Regions from separate parts of the Azotobacter chroococcum genome, predicted to be linked through region 2. Evidence: riboswitches for the same ligand, from Rfam matches in the RefSeq annotation. Region 2 holds a riboswitch; each other region holds the start of a gene.
The links. A riboswitch is a leader RNA that binds a small molecule or an ion and turns the genes downstream of it on or off. The one in region 2 is predicted to bind cobalamin.

Region 1: another riboswitch for cobalamin. It lies ahead of ACG10_RS09645 (cobaltochelatase subunit CobN); the one in region 2 lies ahead of cobW (cobalamin biosynthesis protein CobW).
Region 3: another riboswitch for cobalamin. It lies ahead of btuB (TonB-dependent vitamin B12 receptor); the one in region 2 lies ahead of cobW (cobalamin biosynthesis protein CobW).

The regions. Positions count from the first base shown of each region.
Region 1 is NZ_CP011835.1:2,067,559-2,074,587, forward strand. Features, by position in the region: gene sohB (protease SohB) at 1-1,004, shown strand, start outside; gene ACG10_RS09625 (DUF934 domain-containing protein) at 1,057-1,554, opposite strand; gene ACG10_RS09630 (nitrite/sulfite reductase) at 1,538-3,196, opposite strand; gene ACG10_RS09635 (DUF2970 domain-containing protein) at 3,417-3,638, opposite strand; gene cfa (cyclopropane fatty acyl phospholipid synthase) at 3,651-4,814, opposite strand; cobalamin riboswitch at 5,056-5,188, shown strand; gene ACG10_RS09645 (cobaltochelatase subunit CobN) at 5,295-7,029, shown strand, end outside.
Region 2 is NZ_CP011836.1:26,205-33,233, forward strand. Features, by position in the region: gene ACG10_RS21415 (hypothetical protein) at 1-148, shown strand, start outside; gene cobM (precorrin-4 C(11)-methyltransferase) at 334-1,089, opposite strand; gene ACG10_RS21425 (cobalamin biosynthesis protein) at 1,086-1,526, opposite strand; gene ACG10_RS21430 (CbtA family protein) at 1,519-2,202, opposite strand; gene ACG10_RS21435 (CbtB domain-containing protein) at 2,210-2,392, opposite strand; cobalamin riboswitch at 2,494-2,737, opposite strand; cobalamin riboswitch at 2,796-2,987, shown strand; gene cobW (cobalamin biosynthesis protein CobW) at 3,086-4,135, shown strand; gene cobN (cobaltochelatase subunit CobN) at 4,237-7,029, shown strand, end outside.
Region 3 is NZ_CP011835.1:2,827,228-2,834,256, forward strand. Features, by position in the region: gene ACG10_RS12960 (cobyrinate a,c-diamide synthase) at 1-112, opposite strand, end outside; gene cobO (cob(I)yrinic acid a,c-diamide adenosyltransferase) at 258-869, opposite strand; gene ACG10_RS12970 (hypothetical protein) at 866-1,450, opposite strand; gene btuB (TonB-dependent vitamin B12 receptor) at 1,498-3,351, opposite strand; cobalamin riboswitch at 3,446-3,676, opposite strand; gene ACG10_RS12980 (SIR2 family NAD-dependent protein deacylase) at 3,756-4,490, opposite strand; gene ACG10_RS12985 (glutamine amidotransferase) at 4,595-5,302, shown strand; gene ACG10_RS12990 (C40 family peptidase) at 5,314-5,829, opposite strand; gene ACG10_RS12995 (C40 family peptidase) at 5,969-6,586, opposite strand; gene ACG10_RS13000 (NAD-dependent deacylase) at 6,935-7,029, opposite strand, start outside.

The DNA.
Region 1 (7,029 bases), on a different replicon from region 2:
ATGCAGGCTTTCTGGCCAGGACCCTGACAGTGCTGGTGGCTATTCTGGTGATATTGGTCGCCATTGCAGCATTGCGCAGCAGGAGTCGCCACAAGGGCGATGGACATCTGGAAGTGCACAAGCTCAATGATTTCTACAAATCCCTGCGTGAAAGTCTGGAACAGGCGGTACTGGATAAAGACCGTCTGAAGGAGCGACGCAAGGCCGAGGCCAAGGCCGAGAAGCGCAGACGCAAGGAGGGCAAGGAAAAGTCCAAGATTTTCGTGCTGGATTTCGATGGGGACATTCGAGCCTCCGCCACCGACAAGCTGCGTCATGAGGTGACTGCCGTGCTGAGCATGGCCAGTCCCCAGGATGAAGTCGTATTGCGTCTGGAGAGCGGTGGAGGCCTGGTGCATAGCTATGGCCTGGCTGCCTCACAGTTGGTCCGTATTCGTCAGGCGGGGGTGCCGCTGACTGTATGCGTCGACAAGGTGGCGGCCAGTGGCGGCTACATGATGGCCTGCATCGGCGAGCGGATTCTCTCCGCGCCCTTCGCCATTCTCGGCTCCATCGGTGTAGTGGCGCAGTTGCCCAACGTGCACCGATTGCTGAAAAAGCATGATATCGATTTCGAGGTGCTCACTGCTGGAGAGTACAAGCGCACCCTGACGGTATTCGGTGAGAACACCGAGAAAGGTCGGGAGAAGTTCCAAGAGGACCTGGAAACTACCCATGAACTGTTCAAGAACTTCGTTGCCCGCTACCGGCCGCAGTTGTCCATCGACGAAATCGCTACCGGCGAGATCTGGCTCGGGCAGAGCGCACTGGAGAAGCGGCTGGTCGACGAGTTGATGACCAGTGACGAGTACCTGGCAGAGAAGGCTGGGAATGCGGAGCTGTTTCAACTGCACTATGCCGAGAAAAAAAGCCTGCCGGAGCGTTTTGGCCTGGGGGCTGCTCTGGCTGTGGACCGCATTCTCCTGAACTGGTGGGAGCGTTTGAATCAGAGTCGTTACCAGTGATCGGAAAAAAGAAGCCCCGCCAAGCGGGGCTTCTTTTTGAGCGGGACGAGCCTCAGGCCTGACGGCGGCGAAACAGGGGCGCCTGATCGGCGGCGGCCTGATAGCACACCGAGAAATCCTGCAGGCCCTGCAGGGCGTCGTGGGGATCGCGATCCGCGCGGATGGCGAAGGCGTCGAAGCCGCAGCGCTGCATGAAGAACAGCTGGTCGCGCAGCACGTCGCCGATGGCGCGGATCTCGCCCTGGTAGCCATAGCGCTCGCGCAGCAGGCGGGCGCTCGAATAATGGCGGCCGTCGGTGAAGCTGGGGAAGTTCAGAGCGATGACCTTGAAGTTGCCAAGCTCTTCGGCGATTTCCTCCACTTCCTCATCGCTATCCAGCCACACGCCCAAGCCGCCATCGCGGACTTTCAGGGCGTGGGCATGTTCGCGCCACAGGGCCAGAGGGACGATCAGATCGTCGGAGTTGGACAGGCCATCAAGCGTGGCGTCCTTGTCCAGCAGGTGCCAGGTTTCGTCGATCACCTGGCCGTTTTTAATGATTCGCTGCATAAACGCGCTCCTTGAACGGTTCGATGCCGATGCGGCGGAAGGTATCGATGAAACGCTCGTCCTCGACGCGCTTTTCCACATAGACGGTGACGATCTTTTCGATCACCTCGGCCATTTCCTCCTGGGCGAAGGACGGGCCGAGAATCTGTCCCAGGCTGGCGTCGCGGCTGGCGCTGCCGCCGAGGGACACTTGGTAGAACTCCGCGCCCTTCTTGTCCACACCGAGGATGCCGATGTGACCGACATGGTGGTGGCCACAGGCGTTCATACAGCCGGAGATGTTCAGGTCGAGCTCGCCGATGTCGAACAGGTAGTCGAGATCGTCGAAGCGGCGCTGGATGGCTTCGGCGATCGGAATCGACTTGGCGTTGGCCAAGGAACAGTAGTCGCCGCCCGGGCAGCAGATGATGTCGGTCAGGAGGCCGACGTTCGGGGTGGCAAAACCCAGCTCGCGCAGCTCGCCCCACAGCTCGAACAGGCGGGCCTGCTCGACGTCGGCAAGAATGATGTTCTGCTCGTGGGAGTTGCGCACCTCGCCGAAGCTGTAGCGGTCGGCCAGCTCGGCGAGGGCGTCCAGCTGCTTGTCGGTGATGTCGCCAGGGGCGGTGCCGGTGGGTTTCAGCGACAGGGTCACGGCAGCATAGCCCGGCTTCTTGTGGGCGACCACGTTGCGCGCGCGCCAGCGGGCGAAGCCCGGGTGTTCGGCGTCGAGACGGGCGAGGGCGGCGTCCTGAGCTTCGAGGGGCTGGTAGGCCGGATCGACGAAGCAGCGGCTGATGCGCTCGACTTCCGCCTCGGTGAGGGTGCTCGGGCCGTCCTTGAGATGGGCCCATTCGGCATTGACCCGCTCGGCGAACACCTCGGGCGTCAGCGCCTTGACCAGGATCTTGATACGCGCCTTGAACTTGTTGTCGCGGCGGCCATAGCGGTTGTAGACACGCAGCACGGCGTCCAGGTAGGTGAGCAGGTGCTGCCAGGGCAGGAACTCGTTGATGAAGCTGCCGACGATCGGCGTCCGGCCCAGGCCGCCGCCCACCGAGACGCGGAAGCCCAGCTCGCCGGTGCCGTTGCGCACGGCCTCCAGGCCGATGTCGTGCACTTCGATGGCGGCGCGATCGCTCACGGCACCGTTGACGGCAATCTTGAACTTGCGCGGCAGGAAGGCGAATTCCGGATGGAAGGTGGACCACTGGCGGATGATCTCGCACCAGGGGCGCGGATCCACCAGCTCGTCGTGGGCCACCCCGGCGAACTGGTCGGTGGTGGTGTTGCGGATGCAGTTGCCGCTGGTCTGGATCGCATGCATCTGCACCGTCGCCAGCTCGGCGAGGATCTCCGGGACATCCTCCAGCTCCGGCCAGTTGAACTGCACGTTCTGCCGGGTACTGATGTGGGCATAGCCCTTGTCGTAGTCGCGGGCGATCTGGGCCAGCTTGCGCAGTTGGCGGGAGGACAGCAGTCCGTAGGGTACGGCCACGCGCAGCATGGGAGCATAGCGCTGGACGTACAGGCCGTTCTGCAGGCGCAGCGGACGGAATTCCTCTTCGCTCAGCTCGCCGGCTAGGTAGCGGCGGGTCTGGTCGCGGAACTGGCGGACCCGGTCCTCGATGATGTGTTGATCGTACTGGTCATATACGTACATGAAGTGTCCTGTCGGTCAGGCTGCTTACTGCTTTTTCTGCGCGCACGGCCGCGCACCGCATTTCGGAGAGCGGGTCACGATAGCAGTTCAGGGTTATACGTAAAAGTAATGTTTTTCTATAACGCTAGAGTTTTTTGTTATTGAACAGTGTACGGAAGTACTCCGAAGTGCAAGTCCGCTCCGAACTGGCTTCTGCGATGAGGGGAGGAAGGGGCTCGGTTCAGGCCTGGGCCAGATGCAGGATCAGCTTGACCACGCCGACCAGGACCAGCACGAACAGGACGGTGAAGCCCACCCCCAGCAGGATGAAATGGCTGGGCTTGCCCTGGGAGAAGTCCCGCGTCCGGTTCTTGCCGCTCTGCACGCCTAGGGCGGCGGCCAGCACGCTGTGCAGCATCTGCCGGAACGTCAGGGGCTTGTCGTCGTCGCGGTCGTCGTCCATGGGGGCTTCGCCTCAGAGTTGCGGGCGCTGGTAGCCGCCCGGTACGCCGTTCTTCGACAGCACGTACTGCCAGAGCTGGAGATTGCGGGCGCGGAAGGCTCCGGCGCAGGAGAGTAGATAGTAGCGCCACATGCGCCGGAACCTTTCTCCCAGCGTGCTGGCGAAGCGCGGCCAGGCCGCCTCGAAGTTGGCGTGCCAGGCCATCAGGGTCCTATCGTAGTCCGCGCCGAAACTGTGCAGGTCCTCGAGGATGAACAGGCCATCCAGTCCATCGCCGATCTGTCCCAGGGAGGGCAGGTCGCCGTTGGGAAAGATGTAGCGGTCGATCCAGGGGTCCGACGTCGAGTGGCGCTGGTTCTTGCCGATGGTGTGCAGGAGGAACAGGCCGTCGTCGGCCAGGCAGCGCGCGGCGACCTCGAAGAAGTGGCGGTGGTTCTTGCGACCGACATGCTCGAACATGCCGATGCTGACGATGCGGTCGAAGCGGCCCTGGATCTCGCGGTAGTCCTGCAGGCGGAACTCCACGGGCAGGCCGGCGTAGCGCTCCCGGGCCCAGGCCTGCTGTTCCCGGGAAACCGTCACCCCGACGCAATGCACGCCATGCCGCTCCGCCGCGTAGCCCATGAAGCTGCCCCAGCCGCAGCCGATGTCCAGCACCCGCATGCCGCGCTCCAGGCCGAGCTTGCGGCAAATCAGCTCCAGTTTGGCCTCCTGGGCTTCGGCCAGGCTGCTGGCGCTTCGCCAATAACCGCAGGTGTAGGTCATGCGCGGGTCGAGCATGGCCTCGTAGAAGTCGTTGCCGAGATCGTAATGGGCCTCGCCGACCTGCCAGGCGCGTCGGCGGCTCTGCAGGTTGAGCAGGCGCGCTCGCAACGCATAAAACATCAGTCGTGCCGGTTTCACTTGCTGGTCGATGCCGGCGCACAGCAGGCGAAAGAAGAATTCGTCCAGCCGCTCCGCCTCCCAGGCGCCCTCCATGTAGGCTTCGCCCAGCCCCAGATTGCCTTGGGCGAAGACCCGTTCGGGCACTCCGCCAGCCTTGAGCTGCATGTCCCAGGGACGGTTGCCGCCGATGCGGATGTCTGCCCGTTGCAGAAGTTCGACCATCAGGCGATGCAGGGCGGAGTCCTGCGAAAGATAGCTGGACCCGGCGTTGAACGTGAATTCTCGGCTCATGGTTGTTCCATCCTGACCTGGCTCCACCGGATCGGTCTCCGGGATGACACTTCGGAATCTGCCGGCGGCCTGTCGAGACAACGCGCCCAAGCAAAGTCAGATTAGGCAGGGACGGGCGCGACGGCCAATAATCCGCGGCAGGGCCGTCGGAAAACCGTCGGCGAACCGGCCGTCAGCCCGAGGCATTGCGCTTGCCCGGCCGTCACGCGCCGCGTAAGGTGCGCCCCTGCCGGCCCCTGGCCGGCGACATGGAGAACGCGGTGCCCGGATCAAGGTCCGGGGTAAATGGGAAGTCAGTCCAGGCTGACGCTGCCCCCGCAACGGTAGGGCCGTTTCACGGCCGAGCCCGACACCAGCCCGTTCTCCCGATGCAGGCCGCGGTGGGCGGCCGTGCGGTCGCCAGCCCTGGTCGTTCCGGCGTCTTGCCGCCGGCGCTGCGTCCGTTTCGCGTGCCCGCCGCCTTTCGATCCGGGATAGGGCATGCCATTTCCTCTTCTCTTCCGCCGCTTCGGCCTGGTCCTGCTGCTCGGGCTGCTTGCCCCCAGGGCCTCGGCGGCGCAGCTCAACGCCATCGTTTCCCGCTACAGCGCCGCCGAGTTCGCCGGCGCCGTCGCGCAGTTCCAGCAGCACAATCCGCACTGGCGGATCAGCGCACGCACCCCGGAGCAGCTCGCCGAGCTCGACGAGCCGGCGCTGCGCGCCTGGCTGGGCGAGGGCCGGGTGCTGCTCGGCGTCGGCCTGTTCGGTGCCGAGGTGGAGCGCCTGGGGCCGCTGCTCGGCCAGGTCGCGCCGGCGGACAGCTTTCTGATGCACAGCGAGCATGCCCTGGTGCAGCTCAGCCGCAGCCGTGGGCGCCCGCTGTTCGCCTCGCGCGAGGCGGTCGAGACCCTCGGCCGGCTGCGTCCGCAGGGCGAGCTGGGTGGCTGGATCGCCCGCCAGCAGGCCGAACATCCCGGCCAGGCCGAATGGATCGCCGCGCGCAGCTACTGGCAGGCCGGCGGCATCGACAACATCGCCGGCCTCTTGGCCTGGCTGGCGGCCCGGCATGATCAGGGCGTGGCGGTACCGGCCGTGCAGGCGCGTCCGCCACTGCGCTTTTACCAGGATGGTGCGCTGCGCGGCGAGGGCGAACTGACGTACTCCGGCGACGCGCTGGTCGCTGTGATCGACCACGGCCGCGCCGACCGCGCCGGCGATCGCGAGCTGAACGACGCCTTCTGCCAGCGCCTGGAAAGCCGTGGCCTGGCCTGCGTCAGCCTGTTTGCCGACTGGGGGCCGGGCTCGCTCGCGGCGGTGCGCTGGCTGAAGGAGGGACGCCACCCGCCGCTCGCCGCCATCGTCGTGCTGCAGGACTTCGTGGTCGGCGGCGGCGAAGGCCGCGAGGAGGTCACCGGGCTGTTCGAGCAGCTGAACGTGCCGGTGCTCAAGGGCCTGCGTCTGGAGGATCGCGACGAGACCGGCTGGCAGCTGTCCGGCGACGGTCTGGCGCGCGACAAGGTGCACTACCAGCTGGCCATGCCCGAACTGCAGGGAAGCAGTCAGGCCACGGTGCTGGCGGCCTGGCACGAGCGCCAGGAGGACCCGCTATCGGGCATCCGTTTCGGCGTCGCCGCGCCGCTGCCGGACCAGCTCGATACCTTCGCCGCGCGCATCCAGCGCTGGCGTGCCCTGCAGCAGAAGGCCAACGCCGACAAGCGCCTGGCCATCGTCTACTATAACCATCCGCCGGGCCGGCACAACATCGGCGCGGACAACCTCGACGTGCCGCAATCGCTGTTCGAGATCCTCACCCGGCTCAGAGCCGAGGGCTACGACACCGGCCCGCTGCCGGCCTCGCCCGAGGCGCTGCTCGACCTGCTGCAGGAGCGCGGCGTCAATCTGCCGGAGCAGGGCGACGCCCTGGCGGCCATGGCCGACAAGGTGCAGAGCCTGAGCGGCGAGGATTACCGCCGCTGGTTCGCAACCCTGCCGGCGGCGCTGCAGGCGGAGATGGTCCAGGGACCGCTGGGCTACTGGCACGCCCAGCTGCGCCGCGCCCTGGACAGCGGCCGCAGCGAGATCGCCCGCGGCCTCTACGAGAACGGCTCCGGCGAACTGCACCACGTGCTGGACGGCGTGGTGCACCCGGCGCGCTCGCGCGCTCTGGACCTGCTGGCCCAGCTCGAAACCCTCTACCGCGCCGCCCTGGAGGCGCCGGGGCAGGCCGACTGGGCGC
Region 2 (7,029 bases):
TGTGCACAGTGGCGCCCCCGACATGGCCGACACCCTCAAGGCCATCAATATGCGCGGGCAGGACAACCAGGCGTTGAACGACCTGCACGGTGCCGCTTCTGCCTTGGTGGTAGCCATTGAGGGCGAGTGGGATCGGCGCAAGGTGTGACCCGCCGTCTGCACCACAAAGGCCTCGCATACAACCGAGACTGGAAAATGAGCATCGAGACCAAAACATTACTGTGTCATGAGAGATCAGGGAGAATACGTTCATCCTAACAGTCGATTTGATTCACGAGAGAACGGATGGAACAGCGCTTCACTGCGGCAAGGTGAGTACAAGCGTCTATTGCTTCAGGCCTGTTGCGGCCTGAACAGGTGCAGAGTGTTTTTGTGGTAGAGCCTCGAGTCGGCAAAGTGCTCGGCCGCTAGCACTTGACCGACCAGGATCAGGGCCGTGCGGCGAAAGCCTTTGCCGCGGACCTTGTCCAGGATATCCGCCAAGGTACCACTGACCTGTTCCTGGTCGGGCCAACTGGCACGATGGACCACTGCGATGGGGCAGTCGCTGCCGTAATGCGGCAGCAGCGTTTCGACGATGCGTTCCAGGTGTTTCACCGCCAAGTGGATGGCCAGAGTCGCATGATGCCGCGCCAAGTCTTCAAGGGCTTCGCCCTCGGGCATTTCCGAGCTGCTAGCGTAGCGCGTCAAAATCACCGTCTGCGACACACCAGGCAGGGTCAGCTCGGCTTCCAGCAGGGCGGCACAGGCAGAGGTGGCGGTTACCCCAGGGATGATCTTGAAGGGAATGTCCAGTGCGCGCAGGTGGCGGATCTGCTCGCCGATGGCGCCGTACAGAGAGGGGTCGCCGGAATGCACGCGGGCCACGTCCTGCCCCTTGGCATGAGCTTCGCGGATCAGTGTGATGATCTGTTCCAGACGCAGCTCGGCGGTGTTGATCACACGCTCCGCACAATGGCCTTCGAGCACTGCCTCGGGCACCAGCGACCCAGCGTACAGGATGACCGGGCAGGCCCGTAGCAGACGCTGGCCCTTGACGGTGATCAGCTCCGGATCGCCGGGGCCGGCACCAATGAAATAGATGGTCATGGATGATCCAGAAGGGTGTGAAGGGGCGCCGTGGCCAGCGCGAGGCTGGCCACGGTGTTGGTACGCTTGGGCAGTAGCAGGCGTGCCGGTCCGGCCCCTAGGATTTCAGCCTGGGCCATGGCGCTGGCTTCCGCGACGCCGGAGCTGCCGGTGATGCTGAGGGCCAGCGGCGATTTCCGGGTCAGGCGGTCGTGGTAAGCGCTCAGACGTTCGGCGGATAAAAAGGCCAGTGGCAGGCGCAGATGATCGGCCAGGCGCAGCAGCCCGGGCTCGTCACGCTTGTGCACGCTGCTGGCCAGTCCGGCGAGATCGCCGGGCCGCAGGCCTGCTTCGTCCAGCGCTGCATGCAGCAGCGCCAAAAGTGATTCCAGCGGGCAGCCCCGGCGGCAGCCGAGTCCGGCGATATGCATCCATGCTGCTTTATCGGGCTCAGGCATTGCGGCTGTTGCGACCGAACAGCCAAGCTGCCGAGAGTCCCAGTGCTGCCCAGAACAGCGCGTTGGTTACCAGCGAGGCGAGGATGAACTGGTTGGCCAGCGTCTCGGGGGCCAGATTCGTATGCACTTCTGGTTGCGGTGCGCCAATCAGGTGCGGAATCGCCAGCAGCACAGCACCAGAGATGCGCAGGCTCCAGGATCGTGCGAAGGCAATGAGAACCAGGCCGATGGAGGTGGCTACGGCGGTGCCGATCCACCAGTACTGGCGCAGTAGCAGATCGGCCGCCTCGGTACCTGGCAGTTCCGGCGGCAGGCCGAGCGAAGGCGCCAGACTGAAGGTGGTGAAGCCACCGAGTCCCCATAACAACCCATTCCAGGTTTTTCCCGGTGCGTGGAGGGTGAACAGGCCGGCCAGCATCAGGGCGAAACCAACCGCTACGACGAGATTGCTCAGCCCCGTGGCCAGGGTCCGCTGCCAGCCATCCTCGGGTGCCCAGCTTTCATGGACATGCCCGTCCGCATAGTCGTGCTCTTCGGCATGGCTGTGTTCGACGCCGTTTTCGTAGGTTTCCGCCTCGAGGATCAGGGGCGTCACCCAGAGGCTCTGCAGCAGGGTCAGCAGGAGGGCGGCGAGCAGCCCGGCAAACCCTGCGGTTCGTGCGATGCGCTTGATCATGGAGTCCTCAGTGGCAGGGGAAGGCTGCGCTGTGGCGGGTGTCGTGGGCCGCATTGTGCAGCGCCTCTATGGGCGAAAAGCCGGCAAAGAAGATCAACACCGCACCGAGCAGGCAACTGCCCAGAGCGAGGGTGATACGTTTCGGCCGGGAGAGCGCCGCTGAGGCGGAGGAGGAGAGGGTAGCGGACATGGTATGACCTTCCGTGACTGTGAGTGAGGCGGAAGGAGTGCGCGACATGGGTCCGGGCCACTGAAGCGCCTGGGTTCCGGCCTACGCCCGCCCTCCGCGGGTTGCCAACAGGGCCTCAGGCCGGTCTCCGGGCTTGTGACGTCCGTCATGGAGACGGTCGGGACGGCCTTCCCATGCCTCCCGGTCCGCGAGATCTTGCGCAGCTGATCTTCGGCGAACCGACGGCACAGTGGCTACATCGACCCTTCGTACACTTACCGTTGCGGGGGCAGCGCCGGACTTGAACCGGCTTCCCGTTTCACCTCGCGCTCGGCGGCATGAGACACCTGAAACCGTCTTTCTAGCTGAGCACGGGCCGGCGCGAGCGTCAACCGTGGCGATTGACCCGCCCGGAGACTCTGCGTAGCCTTTCCGGCTTCGAGGTTCTCCGCCATTGCGCGGAGCTAAGAGGGAACACGGTCGAGCCGTGGCTGCCCCCGCAACTGTATACGGCCTCAAACCCTTCGATATGCCACTGCGCCAAGCGGGAAGGCGAAGAGGTATGCGCATTGCGCAGGCCGTCAGCCAGGAGACCTGCCTCGAACATCCATGACAACTGGGCGGGGTGATCCGGTGGTGCTGGCCGGTGCTTTTCCATGCGCCTGTCCGTTCTCGCCTGCCCGCTGATCCGCAACGATCCACGCAGGGCCAACCATGAAATCGCTCGCCAAGCTTCCCGTAACTATCGTCACCGGCTTTCTCGGCGCCGGAAAGACCACCCTGCTGCGGCATATGCTGGCGCATGCCGAGGGCCGGCGTATCGCTGTGATCGTCAACGAGTTCGGCGAACTCGGCATCGACGGCGAAATTCTCCGGCAATGCTCCATCGGCTGTACTGAGGAAGAGGCCAACGGGCGTGTCTTCGAACTGGCCAACGGCTGCCTGTGCTGCACGGTGCAGGAAGAGTTCTTCCCGGTGATGCGTGAACTGGTGGCCCGTCGCGGCGACTTTGACCACATCCTGATCGAGACCAGCGGTCTGGCCCTGCCCAAGCCGCTGGTGCAGGCCTTCAACTGGCCGGAAATCCGCAATGCCTGCACCGTGGACGCGGTGATCACCGTGGTCGACAGCCCGGCCGTGGCGGCCGACACCTTCGCCGCCTTCCCCGAGCAGGTGGACGCGCAGCGCCGGCAGGACCCGAACCTGGATCACGAGTCTCCGCTGCACGAACTGTTCGCCGACCAACTGGCCAGCGCCGACCTGGTGGTGCTGAACAAGACCGACCTGCTCGATGCCGCCGCGCTGGAAAGGGTACGCGCCGAGGTCGCCGAGGAACTGCCGCCAGCAGTCAAGGTGATCGAGGCCCATGGCGGCGAGCTGCCCTTGAACGTGCTGCTGGGACTGAGCAGCGAGACTGAGCTGCACATCGACGGCCGCCAGACCCACCATGACCTGGAAGACGAGGATCACGACCACGACGAATTCGACTCTTTCGACCTTTCCCTGCCGGAAGTGGCGGAGGAGCATCTGCTCGCCACGCTGAGGAATACGGTGGCGCGGTATGGGATATTGCGGATCAAGGGCTTCGCCGCCATTCCCGGCAAGCCGATGCGGCTGGTGGTGCAAGGCGTGGGGCAGCGCTTCGACAGGCATTTCGATCGTGCCTGGCAGCCCGGCGAGGCGCGGGCTACACGGTTGGTGATGATCGGCCAGCAGCTGGACCGGGCCGCGATCATTGGCGAGCTTCGGGCGGCGCTGATGTGAGGATGAGAACCCACCCTGTAGGAGCGAGCTTGCTCGCGGACAACAGAGCACTAAAAGCTTCGCGAGCAAGCTCGCTCCTACGAACGGGCAGGTGCTGACTGATGCACCTGCTCCGCGCCCAGCCCGGCGTCCAGCTGCCGGCCGACAGCATCGCCGACCTCGAGCAGACGCCCGCCGAGCTGGTGATCCTCTGCACCGGCGACTCGCACCTGTCGCTGCTTGCCGAGGTGGCCCGCACGTTGCCGGACGACTATCCCAGCCTGCGCCTGGCCAGTCCGGCGCAACTGCCCAACCATGCCTCGGTGGATTTCTACGTCGAGCAGGTGCTGCGCCACGCCCGGGTGATCCTGATCTCGGTGCACGGCGGCGTGAGCTACTGGCGCTATGGAATCGAGCGTCTGGTCGAGCTGGCCGAAAACGGCGCCCGGCTGATCCTGGTGCCCGGCGACGACAGCCCCGATCCGGAGCTGAGCGGCCTGGGCAACGTCTCCGCCGGGGACAGCGAACGGCTCTGGCAGTACCTGCGCCAAGGCGGCCGCGACAATGCGCGGCAGCTGTTCCACTGCATCGCCAGTCGCTGGCTGGACCGCGACTACCGCTGGGACGAGCCCAGGGCTCTGCCGCGTACCGTGCTCTATCACCCGACGCAGGGCGAAGCCACGCTGGCGCAGTGGCAGGCCCGCTGGCAACCGGGGCGGCCGGTGGCGGCGCTGCTGTTCTACCGCACCCATGTTCAGGCGGCGAACACCGCCTTTGTCGACGTCTTCTGCGAGCGCCTGCAGGCCCAGGGGTTGAACCCGCTGCCGATCGCTGTGGCCAGCCTGAAGGAATCGGCTTGTCTGGCGCAGGTCGAACACTGGCTGGACGAGAGCGTGGCGGCGGTCATTCTCAACACTACCGGCTTCGCCCAATCCAACCCAGAGGCGCCCAGTCTCCGGCCGTTCCGCCGCGATGTGCCAGTGCTCCAGGCGCTTTGCGCAGTGGACAGCGAAGAGCAATGGCAGGATAGCGCCCAAGGCCTCGGATCACGCGATCTGGCCATGCATATCGCGCTGCCGGAGCTGGACGGGCGCCTGGTCACCAGGCCGATCAGTTTCAAGGGGCTGGCCTGGCACAGCGAACGCAGCCAGAGCGATGTGGTCTGCTATCGCCCGCATCTGCCTGGGATGGATTTCGTCGCCGAACTGGCGCACCGTTGGTGCGAGCTGGCCCGCAAGCCGAATGGCGACAAGCGCATCGCTCTGGTGCTGGCCAACTATCCGACCCGCGACGGTCGTATCGGCAACGGCGTCGGTCTGGACACTCCGGCGGCGGCTCTGAATATCCTGCAAGCCTTGCAGCGGCAGGGTTATCCGATCGAAAATCTACCGGAGAATGGCACGGCACTAATCCACCAGTTGCTCGGCGGCGTGACCAACGATCTCGACACCCTGGATCTGCGCCCCTGCGCCCAGAGCCTGGCGCTGGACGATTACTGGCGTTGTTTCGCGGAGCTGCCCGAGGCCAATCGCACGGCCGTGCTGGCGCGCTGGGGCGCGCCCGAACAGGACCCGATGTCCCGCTCCGGGCGGATGATGATCGCCGGATTGCGCTTCGGGCTGACCTTCGTCGGTATCCAGCCGGCACGCGGCTATGGCATCGACCCCAGCGCCGTGTACCACGATCCGGACTTGGTGCCCCCCCATGGCTACCTGGCGTTCTACTTCTGGCTGCGGCGGGTCTATGCGGCCGACGCCGTCATCCATGTCGGCAAGCACGGCAACCTGGAATGGCTGCCGGGCAAGAGCGTGGGCCTGTCGCCATCCTGCTGGCCCACCGCACTGCTCGGCCCGCTGCCGAACATCTATCCCTTCATCGTCAACGATCCCGGCGAGGGTGCCCAAGCCAAGCGTCGCACCCAGGCGGTGATCATCGACCACCTAATGCCACCGCTGACCCGCGCCGAAAGCTACGGGCCGCTACGTGATCTGGAGCGCCTGGCCGACGAGTACTATGACGCCAGCCAGTTGGACGTGCGCCGCGCCATCGAGCTGCGTGGCGAGATCCTCGCGCTGGTGCGCGCGACCCGGCTTGACAGCGAACTCGGCCTGCAACTCAACGGCGACCCGGACAGCTGGCTGCCACAGCTGGACGCTTACCTCTGTGACCTGAAGGAGTCGCAGATCCGCGACGGTCTGCATGTGTTCGGCCAGTCGCCGAGCGGCACGCTGCGCCGCGACACGCTGCTGGCCTTGCTGCGCATTCCCCGTGGCGACGGGCAGGGCGCGAATGCCAGCCTGTTGCGCGCCTTGGCGCGGGACCTGGCGCTGGGCTTCGATCCGCTGGACTGCGACATGGCTGAACTCTGGAAGGGAGCGCGTCCGACCGAACTGCTGGTCTGCGGCAGCGATCCCTGGCGCACGACGGGCGATACTCGCGAACGGCTGGAGCACTTCGCTCTGCGGTTGATCGAGTCCTGCCTGAGCGGGGAGGCGATCAAGGTGAGGGGCGAGGCCGAGCCCGTCCTGAATGGTTTGCGCGAGCATCTGGCGCCGTTGCTGGATGGCTGCGGACCGGCGGAAATAGCCGGCCTGCTCGCCGCGCTGGAGGGCCGCTTCGTGCCGGCCGGTCCAAGTGGCGCGCCCAGCCGTGGTCGTCTCGATGTGCTGCCCACCGGCCGCAACTTCTTCACGGTGGATGTGCGCAACCTACCCACGCCCACCGCCTGGCGCATCGGCGTGCAATCGGCCGACCGCCTGCTGGAGCGGCATCTCCAGGACCACGGCGACCACCTGCGTCAGCTCGGCCTCTCGGTATGGGGCACGGCGACCATGCGCACCGGCGGCGACGACATCGCCCAGGCCCTGGCGCTGCTTGGCGTGCGTCCAGTCTGGCAGCCCGGCAGCCAGCGCGTC
Region 3 (7,029 bases), on a different replicon from region 2:
CGCGCCGGCCCCGGTTGACGTGATGGCGGGCCAGGGCGGCGGTGACGGTGGTCTTGCCCTGGCCGGAAGCCGGGGCGGCGATCAGCAGGGCCGGGCAGTGGCGCTCGTTCATCGGAGCCTCCCGACGTTCGGGATCGCGAACGAATCCGCCCCTGCATGGCCTAGGGCGGGTGAAACCCGCCGGGTTCGGTGGGGTCTTCGCCATGTCTGGCGGGTTTCACCCGCCCTGCACGAGCCGTATACATCCACTCGCCGCATCAGAACTCGATCCCCTTCTGCGCCTTCACCCCGGCCTGGAAGGCGTGCTTGACCAGGGTCATCTCGGTCACGGTGTCGGCCGCCTCGATCAGTCCGGGCGGCGCGCCACGGCCGGTCACCACCACATGCTGGTGCAGCGGCCGCGCCTGGATGTCGGCGAGCAGCGGCTCCAGCTCCAGGTAGCCGTACTTCAGGGCGATGTTCAGCTCGTCGAGCAGCACCAGGTCGATCGACGGATCGTCGAGCAGCTCGCGGGCCACCACCCAGGCCTCGCAGGCCTTGTCGATGTCGCGCTGGCGGTCCTGGGTTTCCCAGGTGAAGCCCTCGCCCATCACGTGGTAACGCACCTGCTCGGGAAAGCGCCGGAAGAAGGCCTCCTCGCCGGTGCTGGCGGCGCCCTTGATGAACTGCACCACACCGACCCGCAGGCCGTGGCCGAGCGCGCGGGCGACCATGCCGAAGGCTGCGCTGCTCTTGCCCTTGCCGTTTCCGGTGTGCACCAGCAAGAGGCCGTGCTCGTCGGTGGCCTGGGCGATCTTCCCGTCGACCACCGCCTTCTTGCGCTGCATGCGCGCCTTGTGGCGCGCGTCCCGTTCCGGCGACTCGCTCATCCGCGGGCTTCCTGCGCCCGCTGCGACTTCAGGCGGGCGGCGAAGCCGGCGTAAAGCGCAGTGGCGAGGCCCACGTAGAGCGCCAGGTTGGCCAGGCTGCGCGGGTAGTGGCTCAGCACGCGCTGCACGAACTCGGCGAACGCCGGCTCCGGATAGCGGCCGGAGAAGAAGTAGAAGCCGCCGCCGGAGAACAGATAGCAGACGAAAGCGCTGAAGATCACCGCCAGGCCGAGCACGGCCAGGCTGTCCAGCCGGTCCAGACTGTCGCGCTGCAGAACGGCGAAGATCCGCCCGCCCAGCCACAGCGAGCCATAGGCCGGAACCAGCAGCCAGTAGGCCGGCGACAGGCACCAGTCGCTCACGCCCATCCAGCCGGTGGCGACGAAATCGAGCAGCGTGGCTTCGAGGAACAGCGCCGGGAACACCCAGCGCGGGCTCAGCAGGGCACCGGCGAGGAAGAACACCGCCCAGGAGGCGCTCGGCAGGTTGAGGGTGGCGAAGTGCTGACCACGGGTCATGGCCATCAGCAGGGCCAGCGCCACACCGACGACCAGCTGGCTGCGGGGGGACAGGTTGAGCATGCTGCGTTCTCCTTGTGGATGGTTCCGGCCCGCCGGCCGGCGGCGCCTCACAGCGCCTGGTAACGGACGGTGAAGTACACCGCCTGCCCCGGCTGGTTGTAGCCCAGGGCGGTTTCGTAATCGGCGTTCAGCAGGTTGGCGACGCGCGCCTGCAGACGCCATTCGGGGGTGATGCGGTATTCGCCGCGCAGATCCACGTCGGCGTAGCCGGACAATTCGTTGTCGTTGGCCACGTCGTCGTAGCGCCGGCCCTCGGCGTGCAGCGTGGCGCCGACGGCGAAGTCGCCGAAGCGCCGGTCCAGCTCCAGGTTGAACATCTGCGAGGCGCGGCGCGGCAGCTCGTTGCCCTCGTTGTCGCCCGAGCCGCTGTTCTCCGGCTCCAATAGACTGTAGTTGGCGCTCCAGTCCCAGCCGAACGAGCGGCTGCCGACCTCCAGCTCCAGGCCGCGGATGCGTGCCTCGTCGATGTTCGCCGGCCCCTGGATGGAGGAATCGTAGACGATCAGGTCCTTCACCTTGGTGCGATAGGCGTTCAGCGACCAGTGCCCCCAGTCGTGCACCCCGGACAGGCCGACCTCCAGGCTGTGCGAGGTTTCCTCGTCGAGGTCGGCGATGCCGTAGAAGGGATAGTACAGCTCGTTGAAGGTCGGCGCCTTGAAGGCGCTGCCGTAGCTGACGGTGGCGCGCAGGGCGTCGGTCAGGGCGTAGCCGTAGGCGACGTTGCCGGTCTCGTGCTGGCCGAACTGCTCGTTGTTGTCGCGGCGCAGGGAGACCTGCCAGTCGTGGCGGCCGTATTCGCCGAGGTACTGGACGAAGGCGCCGTTGTTCTCGCGGGAGTCCTCGTCGTAGTCAGTGGTGCCGTTGACCTCCTCGCGCTGGTAGTCGACGCCCAGGGTGAGGACGTGGCCTTCGGCCAGGGTCAGGTCGTTCTGCCAGCTGGCGCTGTCGCGGCGGCTGTCGAAGCGCGAGTAGAAGCTGCCGTCCTGGTAGGTGTCGGACTTGTCCTCGTTGCGCCCGGCCTGCAGGGTGACCTGCCAGAACGCCAGCGGGCTGAAGCGCGCGCGGCCGCTGACCACGTTCTGCTCGCCGTCGGCGTTGGCGGAAAAGCCGGCGGTGCCGCGGCGGTTCACCTGGTCGTAGTCGTTGTGCGACTTGGCGCGCAGGAAGGTGCCCTCCAGTTCCAGGCCGTTGTCGAAGCGCCAGCCGGCGCGCAGCGCGGCCGAGTGGTTGCGGTAGCCGTCGGCGTCGTTCTCGTAGCCGCTGGTCCCGGGGCTCTTCACGTTGATGCCGTCGGTGTCCTCGCTGCTCAGGGCCAGGCTGTACCAGCCGTGGGCGTTGCCGCCGGAAACCCCGGCGCTGCCGGTGTAGGCGTCGTGGGTGCCGTAGCCGGCGGAGAAGAACGGCTTGGGCGCACCGTCACCGCCCTTGCGGGTGAAGATCTGGATCACCCCGCCGATGGCTTCCGAGCCGTACAGGCTGGAGCGCGGCCCGCGGACCACCTCGATGCGCTCGATCATCTCCACCGGCAGATCCTGCCAGGCGGCGGTGCCGGTGGTCACCGAGCCGACGCGCACGCCGTCGATCAGCACCAGCACATGGTCGGACTCGGTGCCGCGCAGGTAGACGGAGGTGGACTTGCCGTGGCCGCCGTTGTTGGCGATGGATACTCCCGGCACCCGCTTGAGCAGCTCCGGCACCGACTGCGCCTGGCTGCGCTCGATGTCGTCGCGCTCGATCAGGCTCACCGCGGCGAGGCTGTCGCGCAGGGTCTGGGCGCTGCGTGCGGCGGTCACTACGGTGGCGTCGAGGCTCAAGGGGTCGTCGGCCGCCTGGGCCGGAGAAAGGCAAAAGAGGCCCAGCAGCGCGGACGCCGCCGGCCCGAAACAGGGCTTGCGAATCAAGGTCGTTCTCCGCCGCGCCACCCGCACGGCCTGAAATCAGCGAAAGCGGGCGGGAAAGCGCTCAGGCAGAACCTGCCTGCGGCCTTCTCCGCGCCGCCAGAAATCGCGACAGGCCGGTCTCCGGGCTCACGAGCGAAGCGCCATGCGGCGGCTTCCGAAACCACGCCTTCCCGTGCCATGCGGGACACAGTGGCCTTACGGCGGTTTCGCGACTCGTCTACCGTTGCGGGGGCAGCGCCGGCCTTGTGTCGCGGATCATCGCGGCACGCACCGGCTTCCCTGTTTCACCTTTCGTGAGAAAGGCACCTGAAGCGAGGCGCGCAGGGTAGTGGAAACGCCGGCCGGGCACAATGAGACGGATCGCCCGATATCATGAGATCCGCTCATGTTGCGACAGCCGGCGCTCAGCCCTCCAGTGCGGCCAGCAGCTCTGGCAGGACGCTGCCGGCCGGGCCGTGCAGGCAGAGGTCGGCATGCCGGCTGAGCGGGGTCGGCTGCGGATTGATCTCGACCACGAAGGCGCCACGGCGCTTGGCCGAAAACGGCAGCTCGGCGGCCGGATAGACCAGGCTGGAAGTGCCGACGCTGAAGAACAGCCCGGCCTGCAGGCCGGCTTCGCTGGCCCGGGCCAGCACATCGGACGGCAGGTTCTCGCCGAACCAGACCACCGCCGGGCGCAGCAGGCCGCCGCAGGCGCAGTGCGGCAGGCTGTCGAGCGTCGCCGGCCAGTCACCGCCGTCGGCCTCGCAGCGAAAGCACTTCAGCCGGTGGAGGTTGCCGTGCAGCTCCAGCGGCGCCGGGCTGCCGGCGCGCTGGTGCAGGCCGTCGACGTTCTGGGTGATCAGCGTGACCCCGGGCAGCCGCCGCTCCAGCGCGGCGATGGCCAGGTGCGCCGGGTTCGGCTGAGCGGCCAGGCACTTCTCGCGGCGCCAGGCGTACCACTCCCAGACGGTGCGCGGATCGGCGCGAAAGCCCTCGGGGCTGGCCAGCTCTTCCGGGCTATAGCGCGCCCAGAGCCCGGTCTGGGCGTCGCGGAAGGTCGGGATGCCGCTCTCGGCGGACACCCCGGCGCCGGTGAAGAACACCACGCGGGCAGCATCGCGCAGGCGGCGGGCGAGATCGGGAAGGGCGTCGTGCATGCTGGAACTCCTCGATGGTCGTTGGCGGCCCGCCGATCTCGACAACCGGCCAGCCCTTCGCATAGGTTGCCTTCTTACACCCACAACATGGAGCCGGTACAGGCATGAAAACCGCCATCGCCATCCGCCACGTCGCCTTCGAGGATCTCGGCGTCTTCGCCCCCGTGCTGGAAGAACTGGGTTACCAGATCCGCTATGCCGATCCCGGCATCCTGGACGCCGACGAGCTGGCCGCGCTGAACGTGGAGGCGGCCGACCTTCTGGTGGTCCTCGGCGCGCCCATCGGCGCCTACGATGAAGCCACCTATCCCTTCCTGCTGGCGGAGCTGGAGCTGATCGGCAGGCGGCTGCGCAGCGGCAAGCCGCTGCTCGGCATCTGCCTGGGCGCCCAACTGATCGCCCGCGTCCTGGGGGCGAAGGTCGCACCGATGGGCGTCAAGGAAATCGGTTTCGGCGCTCTCCAACTGACCACGGAAGGCGCCGCCGGCTGTCTCGGCGCACTGGGCGACGGCGGCACCGTGCTGCACTGGCACGGCGACATGTTCCAGCTGCCGCCGGGCGCCACCCTCCTCGCCCGCACCGAGATCTGCCCGAACCAGGCGTTCATGCTCGGCAATGCCGTGCTGGGCCTGCAGTTCCACCTCGAAGCCGATCCCGCGCGGATCGAACAGTGGCTGATCGGCCATGCCGCGGAGCTGTCCGCCAGCGGGATCGACCCGGTGACGATCCGCCAGCAGGCGAAGGACGTGGGGGAAGAGCTGCGCCGGCGCGGACAGCAGGTGCTGCGCGACTGGCTCGCCGGGCTGGCCTGACGGCCCGTCCGTCAGGGCTGACGCGCCACCGGCATGCCGCGCAGCACGCGCCGGGCGCCCAGATAGCGCCCCTGCCAGTAGCCGTCGGCCAGGCGATCCAGGCGCACCGTGCCGCCGCTGGAGGGGGCGTGCACGAAACGCCCCTCGCCCACATAGATGCCGGCATGGCTGACCCGACCGCTGCCGTCGGTGGCGAAGAACACCAGGTCGCCGCTGCGCAGGGCCCCGGGACGCACGCCGGGCGCGCGCATGGCGAGCATCTCGCGGGTCGAGCGCGGCAGGCGCAGGCCCGCCGCCTCGCGGTAGACATAGCCGATCAGCCCGCTGCAGTCGAAACCGGAATCCGGGGTGTTGCCGCCCCAGCGATAGGGCGTGCCGACCAGGCCGAGGGCGCGGACCAGCACGTCCTCCGCCGCCGGCGAGGGGGGACCGGGGTCGGGCAGCTTATGGGGCATGGGAGAGCGGGCGGAGCAGGCCGCGAGCAACGCGGCGAGAAGGACCAGGGCAAGGCGGGCCTGAATGGGCATGGGCGACAGTCCGATTGTCGAATCGCCCTACTCTGCCGACAGGCGGCAGCCCGCGCAAGCCGCCGCATGGCCATTCCCCGACGCCAATGAAAAGGCCCGATCGCGTCGCCGGGATCGGGCCTTGTCGAGAGCGGAGGCTTCAGTCGTGCTGCGCAGCCAGCACCATGGGGCGACCGGCCGGCGCCTGCCTGTCGTTGGAGGCCATCACCAGGGCCCGCTTGGCCTGCAGGTAGCTGGCATTCCAGTAGCCGTCGCTCAGGCTGTCCACCCGCACGCCGCCGCCACGCCGGCTGGCGGAATGCAGGAAACGGCCATTGCCGATGTAGACGCCGACGTGACTGACCTGGCCGCGGCCACGGTTGTTGAAGAAGATCAGGTCGCCGGGGGCCAGCTCGTTGCGGGCCACGCGGGGCGCGTCGAGGGAGATCATCTCGCGGGTCGAGCGCGGCAGCTTGATGCCCGCCTCTTCGCGGAACAGGTAGCCGATGAAGCCGCTGCAGTCGAAACCGGTGTCTTCCGAGTTGCCACCGTAGCGGTAGGGCGTGCCGAGCAGGCCGAAACCGCGTACCAGAATGCTGTCGGCCAGGGCCGGCAGACGATAGCCGTCGTTCAGCGCGGCCAGATCCTTTTGGCTGGGCTCCTGGGTCAGGGATACCCGCTTGGGAGCGGAGAAGTCCTGCTGCGGAGCCTGCCCCGCGCAGCCGGTCAGGAGAACGGCGAGCGCCAGGGGCACGAGGGTTGCGAGACGATTCAGCATGGGCAAACGCTTATCTAAAGGTCTAATGGCCGGCGACTATGCCTGTGACGAGAACGATTTACAAATTCTCCCTGTGCGGATTGTGACAAAAAAGGCGTTTTCGGATGCCTGCCGCACAGGCAATGTCGCATTCCATACACACCTCCGCGGCACCCGCCAAAACCAGCCGAGCCCAGGATCTGTGCGGGCTCCAGCCTGGACCAGAGGCCTTCTCGAGGGGATTTCTGGAGCTGCCGGCATGTGTTTTCCCTGCGACAACCCGTCGCAAAATCATTTCGCCATCACGCGTGCGCTTTCGCGCTCGTTCCGGCTGGCTGTCACAGGGGAGCAGCGATAAGAGTGCGGTACTCAGCCGCGGGCAAGACGCTCCAGCAGGGCCGGCAGGATCTGGGATGCCCGCCCCGGCAGATGGATGTCGACGATGTCGCTGAGATCGGTGCGCT